Regions from separate parts of the Streptomyces sp. NPDC057428 genome, predicted to be linked through region 2. Evidence: riboswitches for the same ligand, from Rfam matches in the RefSeq annotation. Region 2 holds a riboswitch; each other region holds the start of a gene.

Region 1 (3,269 bases), on a different contig from region 2:
GAACGCCGTGCCGACCACGACGGTCGGCAGGACGAACGGCACCGTCACCACGGCGCGAAGCAGTTGCTTGCCCGGGAAGTCGAAGCGGGCGAAGACGTACGCGCCGGGCAGCGCGATCAGCAGGGTCAGCGCCGTCGAGGCGAGAGCCTGCCAGGTCGTGAACCAGAGGACGTCCAGGATGGCGGGCCGGCTCAGCACCGTGCCGATCCGGCCGAACTGCCAGACGCCGTCCGCCTTCAGCCCCCGGCCGACGATCGCGGCGACCGGGTAGGCGAAGAACAGCGCGAAGAACGCGACGGGCATGGCCATCAGCCCGAACCGCACCGCGTTGCCCCGCCACGCGGGAGGCGCGGCTACCTTACGACGAGCGAGGACCATGACTGGACCCACTGCTCACGGTTCTTGGCGATCTTCTCCGGGGCCACGCTCGCCGGCTTGTCCACGGTGGCGCCGAACTTCGTGAAGAGCTCCGGCAGCTTCGCGTCCTTCGCCACCGGGTTCACGAACATGTTCAGCGGCATGTCCTCCTGGAACCGCTTGCTGATGAGGAAGTCCAGCAGCGCCTTGCCGCCCGCCTCGTTCTTCGCGCCGTTCAACAGGCCGGCGAACTCGATCTGGCGGAAGCACGTACCGGTGGCGACGCCGGTGGGGGCCACGGCAGGCTGCGGATCGGCGTACAGCACCTCGACGGGCGGGCTGGAGGCGTAGGAGACGACGAGCGGCCGGTCCGCCTTGGCCTTCTTCCCGCCGGCCGAGCCGGAGAACTCCTCGTTGTACGCCTGCTCCCAGCCGTCGACGACCTTGACGCCGTTGCTCTTCAGCTGCTTCCAGTAGTCCTGGTAGCCGGTCTCGCCGTGGGCGGCGACGGTGCCGAGGAGGAAGCCGAGACCCGGCGACGAGGTCGCGGCGTTCTCGGTGACGAGGAGGTTCTTGTACTCGGGCTTCAGCAGGTCGTCGAAGGACTGCGGCGGGTCGAGCTTCCTGTCGGCGAAGTACTTCTTGTCGTAGTTGACGCAGATGTCGCCGGTGTCGACGGGCGTGACCCGGTGCTTGTCGCCGTCCAGCTGCGTGTCGGCCGCGACGCGTTCGAGGCCCTTCGCCTCGTACGGTGTGAAAAGGCCGTTGTCGAGGGCCCGGGAGAGCAGCGTGTTGTCGGCGCCGAAGAACACGTCGCCGCGCGGGGACCCCTTGGTCAGGATCTCCTGGTTGAGCGCTGCTCCGGCGTCACCGCTCTTGAGTACCTTGACCTTGTAGCCGGTCTCCTTCGTGAACGCCTTCAGGACGGTGTCCGAGGCGTTGAAGGAGTCGTGGCTGACCAGCGTGACGGTCTTGGAACCCCCGGCTCCCGCAGCGCCGTCGTCGTCACTCCCGCAGCCCGCGAGCACGGACACGCCGAGCGCGGCGGCGAGTGCCGTCGCCGCGTACTTCGTGGTGGTGTTCATGTGATTCCTCCTGGAGATGACCAGGAAGAGACGCGGCCCCACCCGCTCGGCGAGCGGGCAGGGCGCAACAGCTTGAGTAAGGTCCGAACTTCCTACCCGGAATGACCCGGGCGAGGTTCAGAGGGTCTGCGGCCGACCTGTCCTCGGTGCCGCACTCTCAGCGCTGTGGCGCTCCCCTGTCGGAATATGAAGTTGATTCGCGAACCAGGCTACACCGGCGGGACGATCGGGACCGGGCGGACGGAGCGGACCGGGCCGGCACCGCCGGACCCGGCCGGTCTCTCTCAGCGCTCGGAGGCCGCCAGCTGCCCGCAGGCCCCGTCGATCTCCTGGCCGCGGGTGTCCCGAACGGTGACCGGCACGCCGTGAGCCGCGATGGCCTCCACGAACGCCTTCTCGTCCTCGGGCCGCGAAGCGGTCCACTTGGAGCCCGGCGTCGGGTTCAACGGGATGAGGTTGACGTGGACCCGCTTGCCCTTGAGCAGCCGTCCCAGCCGGTCACCGCGCCAGGCCTGGTCGTTGATGTCGCGGATCAGCGCGTACTCGATGGAGATGCGGCGGCCGGACTTCTCCGCGTACTCCCACGCGGCGTCCAGGACTTCGCGTACCTTCCAGCGGGTGTTCACGGGTACGAGGGTGTCGCGCAGCTCGTCGTCCGGGGCGTGCAGGGACACCGCGAGGCGGCACTTGAAGCCCTCGTCGGCGAAGCGCAGCATCGCGGGGACCAGCCCGACCGTGGACACCGTGATCCCGCGCTGCGAGAGCCCGAGGCCGTCGGGCTCCGGGTCCGTCAGCCGCCGGATCGCCCCGACCACGCGCTTGTAGTTGGCCAGCGGCTCACCCATGCCCATGAACACGATGTTGGACAGCCGTGCCGGTCCGCCCGGGACCTCGCCGTCGCGCAGCGCGCGCATGCCGTCCACGATCTGGTGCACGATCTCGGCGGTCGACAGGTTCCGGTCGAGACCGGCCTGCCCGGTCGCGCAGAAGGGGCAGTTCATGCCGCACCCGGCCTGCGACGAGATGCACATGGTCACCCGGTCCGGATACCGCATGAGGACGGACTCGACGAGCGTCCCGTCGTGCAGCTTCCAGAGCGTCTTGCGGGTGGTGTCGTCGTCGCAGCTGATGTGGCGGACCACCGACATCAGGTCGGGGAACATCGCCTCGGCGAGCTTGTCCCGCGAACCGGCCGGGATGTTGGTCCACTCCGCCGGGTCGTGCGTGAACCGCGTGAAGTAGTGCTGCGACAGCTGCTTGGCACGGAAGCCCTTCTCGCCGGTCGCGGCGACTGCTTCCTTGCGCTCGTCGGGTGTGAGGTCGGCGAGGTGCCGCGGCGGCAGCTTGGCTCCGCGGGGCGCGACAAACGTGAGTTCTCCGGGCTTAGGCATGGTTCACCCAGTGTCGCAGACACGCCGTGGTAGTAGAGGCCGTCAGCGGGCCGGAGGCCGCGCAGCGGGCGCCGGCGGGCCTCGGACGGGCCGCGACAGCACGGTGCGGCCCGGAGACAGTGACCGATCGCACGACGGGGAAGAAGTGCGCAGGGTGGAACATGGGGGCATAGAATCGAATACGTGTCCGATAACCTTTCCCGTCTGGACCGCCTCCGGATCGTGCGCGAGTGGCAGGCCTATCAGCTCGGCCGAACCGATCGGACCATCGCCGAGCTGGAGGAGCGCGAGGCCTCGGCCGCCCGGGCGGCCCGCGTCCTGCCGCCGCCTGCGCCCGGCTGGAAGCTGTCGGTGCTGCGCGCGGGTGGCGGGAACCAGGCGGACGCCGTCCACACGGGCGACTGCGGTATGGGCGGAAAGCGGACACAGGCCATGA
Region 2 (3,269 bases):
TGCGGATGTCTGCGTGACGGTCACATCGTCGAGCACGCCGAGCGAACCGATGATCACACCGGCCAAGAGCAGGCCGCTCATGTCGATGCCCGGGTACAGGCCGTGGATGAGGCCGGTGTTGTCATCCGTGTTGCCGGACAGGTGCGCCCAGCCGATGAAGAGCGAACCGAGCAGCCCGATCAGCATCAGCGAGATGAGGGTGCCGATGACGGCCACCGACGTACGGGCCGTCAGGCCGTGGCAGGTGTAGAGGGCGATCAGCATGATGGCGCTGGCCCCGATCACGGCGACGACGAGCGGATTCGAGCCCTGCAGGATCGCCGGCAGGATGAACAGCGTCAGCACCGCGAACGAGACGGCGAGCGCGATCAGCGCCATCAGGCCGCGCAGCCTCCCCACCACGACCACCGCGAGGGCGAAGATCCCCGCCAGCAGGGCCATGGGGACCGTACGGTCCACGTCCGTCACGGAGTACTGGAGATCGCGCGGCGCGTCGGGTGCGAAGGCCACTACAACGCCCTGGCCCTCCTCAAGTTGACGGGTGGCGTCGGGCTGGATGATCTCGACGAACCTGCGGCCCCTGTCCTCTCCGGTCGTCACTTCGACCGTGGCTTTCCTGCACTGCCCCGACTGCCCGGCGACCGCCTCCCTGCCCGAGGGCGTGGAGGTGTCTCCGGTCGGGGGCACCTGCGAGGCGTTGACGTCCGCGCAGTCGACCCTGACGACCTCGACGACCGTGCCCTCCTGGGTCTGCCGGTCGAAGCCGACACCCGTGCGTTCGTGGGCGGGTGCTCCGCCCGGCCAGAACGCGACGAGGCCGACCAGGACAGCTGTGGCGAAGGGGATCACCACAGCCGCGATGACCTTCCGCAGGTGCTTCGAGACGGGCGCGGCGGGACCGTGGCTGTGCGTGTGGCCGTGGGCATGACTCTGCGTGCTGCCTGACGCGGGGGCGTGCGGTTCGGGAGCGCTTCGGGGGGACGTCACACGCCGATCATCCCAAGAACGGAGGAGGCCCTCTGGCCAGCACGCCAGCCGGGCCGCTAGCGTGGGGGCACATTTGCACACGCGGGAGCTCGGAGCACCGGGCTGAGAGGGCGCTGACCTCCGTATATCCGTACGGGACAGCTGCGCCGACCGCCGAACCTGTTACCGGGTAATGCCGGCGTAGGGAGTAGGTCTCATGACCACAGCGGACGCACGCAAGCCTGCCTCGGAGCGGAACGCGCAGCATGCGCAGAATGCCGAGAAAACGGAGAACACCGAGGCCGGAAAGTCCATCGGCTGGCACAAAGGGTACGTCCAGGGCTCACGCCCGGACCTCCGGGTGCCGGTCCGTCAGGTGCACCTCACCAACGGCAAGGACGTGACGCTGTACGACACGTCCGGGCCGTACACCGACCCCACCACCGAAACCGACGTCCGCCGCGGCCTCGCCCCCCTCCGCGAGAACTGGATCATCGCGCGGGGCGACACCGAGGAGTACGCGGGCCGCCCCGCGCGTCCCGAGGACGACGGGCTCAAGCACACCTCACCACGCGGTGGTCTGCGCAATCTCGACGCGGTCTTCCCCGGCCGCCCGCGACAGCCCAGGCGGAGCCGTGACGGCAGTCCTGTCACCCAACTCGCCTACGCGCGGCGGGGTGAGATCACTCCGGAGATGGAGTACGTCGCGATCCGCGAGAACGTCGCCCCTGAGGTCGTGCGGGACGAGATCGCGGCAGGCCGGGCCGTACTGCCGGCCAACGTCAACCATCCGGAGATCGAGCCGATGATCATCGGCAAGCGGTTCCTCGTGAAGGTCAACGCGAACATCGGCAACTCCGCGGTCACCTCCTCCATCGAGGAGGAGGTGGACAAGATGACCTGGGCCACGAAGTGGGGGGCCGACACGGTCATGGACCTCTCCACCGGGCGCAACATCCACACGACCCGCGAATGGGTCCTGCGCAACTCCCCCGTTCCGATCGGCACCGTCCCGCTCTACCAGGCCCTCGAAAAGGTGGACGGCCGGGCTGAGGAACTGACCTGGGAGATCTACAAGGACACGGTCATCGAACAGGCCGAGCAGGGCGTCGACTACATGACGGTGCACGCCGGTGTCCGCCTGCCGTACGTTCCCCTGACGGCCCGCCGTAAGACCGGCATCGTCTCCCGCGGTGGCTCGATCATGGCGGCCTGGTGCCTGGCACACCACAAGGAATCGTTCCTCTACGAGCACTTCGAGGACCTCTGCGAGATCCTCGCGGCGTACGACGTGACGTACTCCCTCGGTGACGGCCTGCGGCCCGGTTGCATCGCCGATGCCAACGACGAGGCGCAGTTCGCGGAGCTCCGGACGCTGGGTGAACTCAACACCGTGGCGAAGCGGTTCGGCGTGCAGACCATGATCGAGGGTCCGGGTCACGTCCCCATGCACAAGATCAAAGAGAACATCGACCTCCAGCAGGAGATCTGCGAGGAGGCCCCGTTCTACACGCTCGGCCCGCTGACCACCGATGTGGCGCCGGCGTACGACCACATCACCTCGGGCATCGGAGCGGCGATGATCGCGTGGTGGGGGACGGCGATGCTCTGCTACGTCACGCCCAAGGAGCACCTGGGGCTTCCGAACCGGGACGACGTGAAGACCGGTGTCATCACCTACAGGATCGCGGCCCACGCGGCGGACCTGGCCAAGGGGCATCCGGGTGCCCAGGAGTGGGACGACGCACTGTCGGACGCCCGGTTCGAGTTCCGCTGGGAGGACCAGTTCAACCTGGCTCTCGACCCCGACACCGCACGGGAGTTCCACGACGAGACGCTGCCGGCCGAGCCGGCGAAGACCGCCCACTTCTGCTCCATGTGCGGGCCGAAGTTCTGCTCGATGAAGATTAGTAGAAGCATCACAGAACAATTCGCCCCGGATCTCGCTGTGACCAGCGACGCTGAAGCTCAAGCGGGGATGCTCGCCAAGTCGAAGGAGTTCGCAGAGGCAGGCCATCGCGTGTACCTGCCAATTGCAGACTGATCTTCTGACATCTCAGCGTCCCCCTGCATACGTGGGGACGCTGAGACCCGTTCCGCTGCGCTCTGCTCGTGGTATGGACGCAGTCGGCGATCGTTACCTAGGGCTGTCAAGTAAACCTGCTGATGGGATACAGATAGTGCCCGTTTTACGACGCGATCGGGGGCGTTCGTGGCGCGGGTCAGATGGTGAGAGTGGGCCAGGGGACGTCGGTTTCGATGGCGGCGGTGTAGTCGATGCCGGGGACAGAGAAGCCGTAGAG
Region 3 (3,269 bases), on a different contig from region 2:
GGGTGGAGCCGAGGGTGAAGAGGTCGTCGGACACGGTCAGCCTCCCTGGACCGCGGTGAGTATCTCGACGCGGTCACCTTCGGCGAGCGCGGTGGCGGACCACTGACCGCGTGGGACCACGGCCTCGTTGACCGCGGCGGCCACACCGGAGGGAGCCGCGGTCAGCGCTGCGACGAGGGTGTCCAGGGCGGTGCCGGCGGGAAGGGTGCGACGTTCCCCGTTCACGGATACGGATACGGATACGGATACGGACACGGGGACGGTGGCTGGCACGGGCTGTGTCATACGGACTGCTCCTGCTGCGCGGGGGCGGTTCCAAGGCGGGTGGAGGCTGCCGCGCACCTCGGTGAGTGGGGCCGGGAGGCCGGTGGAAAGCGGGACGGGGAGAAGGGGCGGGCCACCTCGGGCAGTTCGCCGGTCGACAGCGCGTGGGCCATCACCTCGCCCGTGACGGGGGTCAGCAGCACCCCGTTGCGGTGGTGCCCGGTCGCGAGAAGCAGGCCGGGCAGCGCCGTCGGGCCCAGCAGCGGGGCGTTGTCGGGGGAGGCGGGCCGCAGGCCCGCACGCGTCTCGGTCAGCGGCAACTCGGTGATACCAGGCACCAAATCATGTGCGTCACGCAGCAGTTCGTAGACCCCGCCCGCGGTGACCGTGGTGTCCCAGCCCAGTTCCTCGGTGGTCGCGCCGACCACCAGCTCGCCGTCGGCACGCGGGACGAGATAGACGTGGCTGCCGCGCACGACGGCCCGTACGGTCCTGCTGAGGAAGGGGGCGTACGCGGCCGGGACGGTCAGCCGCAGCACCTGCCCCTTGACCGGGCGTACGGGCGGCAGGGCAGCCTCGGGTATCCCCGCCAGGCGGCCGCTGAGGCTTCCCCCGGCCAGGACCACCTGGCCGGCCGTCAGCTCCGTACCGTCCCGCAGGACCGCCCCCGTGGCCCGGCCGTGCGTGACGCGCAGGCGCTCGACCCAGGTGCGCCGGAAGGTCACCCCTGCCCGCTCGCACGCCGTGACCAGAGCGGACGCGAGGCGCCTTGGGTCCACCTGGTGGTCGCCGTCGACCCGCAGCCCGCCGCGTACGCCCGGCGCGAGCATCGGCTCCAGCCGCCGGCACTCGCGCCCGCTGAGCCACTCGGACCGCAGCCCCGAGCGCTGCTGCAGCGCGTGCAGCTCCCGCAGATGGGCCCGGTCGTCGGAGTCCAGTGCGACGGACAGGGTGCCGCAGGCCCGGAATCCCGTGGTCCGGCCGCTCGCCTCCTCCAGTTCGGCCACGAACTCCGGATAGCGGGCCGCCGAGGCGAGGTTGAGGCCGAGCAGCATCTGCTCGCCGTAGTGCAGTTCGGTGACGGCGGCGAGCATCCCGGCCGCGACCTGTGCCGCCCCGCCGCCCGGTTGGGGGTCGGCGAGCGTGGTGCCCAGACCGCGCTGGGCGGCCCGCCAGGCGGTCACCAGACCGATGACGCCGCCTCCGACGACCAGGACGTCGGAACTGTCTGCGGAGATACGCATGGGCGTCCAGCCCCTCCCTTCGCCGGCATGACCCGGATCAGGTTCGTACGGTCGGAGGCCGGTCAGCCTCCCTCTCAGCCCGGTACGCCCGGACTCCCGCGAGTGCCTTACGGCGGCCAGCCTAGTCCCCGCGGCCTCCGAGCAGTAGGGAGCGGCGCCCCGTGGCCCGTTCACCCGGTGGAGCATCCGCCCGGCGGCCCGCGTCCCCTCGGACGAGAACCGGAAGTGACCGGAGGCGGCGGGACGAGCGAGCGGAAGAGGCCGTGAGCTGACGCCATGTCACGTGATTAGGGTGGACCTGTGAGCGAGCAGACGCAGGACCCGGCAGGAGGACCCCGGCCGCACGGGGTCGTGATCGTGGGAGCGGGCATGGCGGGCGTGCAGACGGCCGTGGCCCTGCGCGAGCAGGGTTTCGCCGGCCCGGTCACCCTGGTCGGGGCCGAACCGCACCAGCCGTACGACCGGCCGCCCCTGTCCAAGGCGGTGCTGCTCGGCAAGGCCGAGGACTCCGCCTTCGACGTCGATTTCGAGGAGCTGGACATCACCCTGCGCCTCGGGCTCGACGTGACCGGCCTGCGCGCGGGGGCCCACGAGCTGGACACCGAGGAAGGGCCGGTCGCCTACGACGTGCTGGTCGTCGCCACCGGTGCGGAACCGGTCGTGCTGCCCGGCTCCGAGGGCGTGCCCGGCGTCCATCTGCTGCGCACCGTCGATGACGCGGCACGGCTGCGCCCCGTCCTGGAGCGTCAGCACGACGTGGTCGTCGTCGGAGCGGGCTGGATCGGCGCCGAGTTCACCACCGCGGCCCGCGCCGCGGGATGCGAGGTCACCGTCGTCGAGGCCGCCGACCGCCCCCTCGCCGGCACGATGCCCGCCGAGGTCGCGGCCCCCATGGCCGCCTGGTACGCCGAGAGCGGAGCCCGCCTCCTCACGGGCACCCGGGTCGCGAACGTCGAACCGGGCACCGTCCGCCTCACGGACGGCCGGACGGTCTCCGCCGGGGCGGTGGTCGTCGGAATCGGGGCCCGGCCCGCCACCGCGTGGCTCGCCGGTTCGGGCATCGCGCTGGGCCCGGACGGCTCGGTCACCACCGACAGCTCGCTGCGCACCTCGCTGCCCGGCGTCTACGCGGTGGGCGACTGCGCGTCCTTTCCTTCCGCCCGCTACGGCGAACGCCTGCTGGTCCACCACTGGGACAACGCGCTCCAGGGCCCGAGGACGGTCGCCGCCGCGCTCGCGGGCGGCGCGAGCGCGACGTACGACCCGGTGCCCTACTTCTGGTCCGAGCAGTTCGGGCGCTTCGTGCAGTACGCCGGCCACCACGCGGGTGCCGAGACGCTGCTCTGGCGCGGTGACCCCGCGGAACCGTCCTGGACGGTCTGCTGGCTGCGGCGGGGAGTCCTGGTCGCCGTGCTGGCCGTCAACAGGCCGCGCGACCTGGCCCAGGGCCGCAAGCTGGTCGAAGCGGGGGCGCGGATCGATCCGGCGCGGGCGGCCGATTCCTCCGTACCGCTGAAATCGACGGTGCTCCCGGGGCCGTGACAGCCCCGTACGGTCGGCCCGGGTACCGGCTGCCGGTGCGAGATGGCACGCTTGTCCCTGTGACCGAGATTGACGCAAAGATCGATGCTCTCGTCCCCGCCTGGCTCCACCTTCCTGACATCGCGGAAATGCTCGATGTCCAGGTGACGCGCGTACGGCAGCTGGTCAGGGATGGCCAGCTCATCGCCGTACGACGTGGTGAGAACCGGACGCTGCAGG

What was found. A riboswitch is a leader RNA that binds a small molecule or an ion and turns the genes downstream of it on or off. The one in region 2 is predicted to bind thiamine pyrophosphate.
Region 1: it holds a riboswitch for thiamine pyrophosphate, as region 2 does, so the genes downstream of both, ACFU5K_RS26640 (thiamine ABC transporter substrate binding subunit) here and thiC (phosphomethylpyrimidine synthase ThiC) in region 2, are expected to answer to the same signal.
Region 3: it holds a riboswitch for thiamine pyrophosphate, as region 2 does, so the genes downstream of both, thiO (glycine oxidase ThiO) here and thiC (phosphomethylpyrimidine synthase ThiC) in region 2, are expected to answer to the same signal.

The regions. Positions count from the first base shown of each region.
Region 1 covers NZ_JBHVCT010000093.1:20,218-23,486, forward strand. The annotation lists gene ACFU5K_RS26635 (ABC transporter permease) at 1-309, opposite strand, end outside; gene ACFU5K_RS26640 (thiamine ABC transporter substrate binding subunit) at 354-1,442, opposite strand; TPP riboswitch at 1,514-1,630, opposite strand; gene rlmN (23S rRNA (adenine(2503)-C(2))-methyltransferase RlmN) at 1,727-2,833, opposite strand; gene ACFU5K_RS26650 (DUF6233 domain-containing protein) at 3,017-3,269, shown strand, end outside.
Region 2 covers NZ_JBHVCT010000041.1:35,947-39,215, forward strand. The annotation lists gene ACFU5K_RS17855 (YibE/F family protein) at 1-987, opposite strand, end outside; TPP riboswitch at 1,059-1,191, shown strand; gene thiC (phosphomethylpyrimidine synthase ThiC) at 1,184-3,010, shown strand; partial or broken gene ACFU5K_RS17865 (enoyl-[acyl-carrier-protein] reductase FabV) at 3,189-3,269, opposite strand, start outside.
Region 3 covers NZ_JBHVCT010000035.1:6,152-9,420, reverse strand. The annotation lists gene ACFU5K_RS16175 (thiazole synthase) at 1-34, opposite strand, end outside; gene thiS (sulfur carrier protein ThiS) at 37-285, opposite strand; gene thiO (glycine oxidase ThiO) at 282-1,508, opposite strand; TPP riboswitch at 1,506-1,618, opposite strand; gene ACFU5K_RS16160 (NAD(P)/FAD-dependent oxidoreductase) at 1,809-3,050, shown strand; gene ACFU5K_RS16155 (Rv2175c family DNA-binding protein) at 3,110-3,269, shown strand, end outside.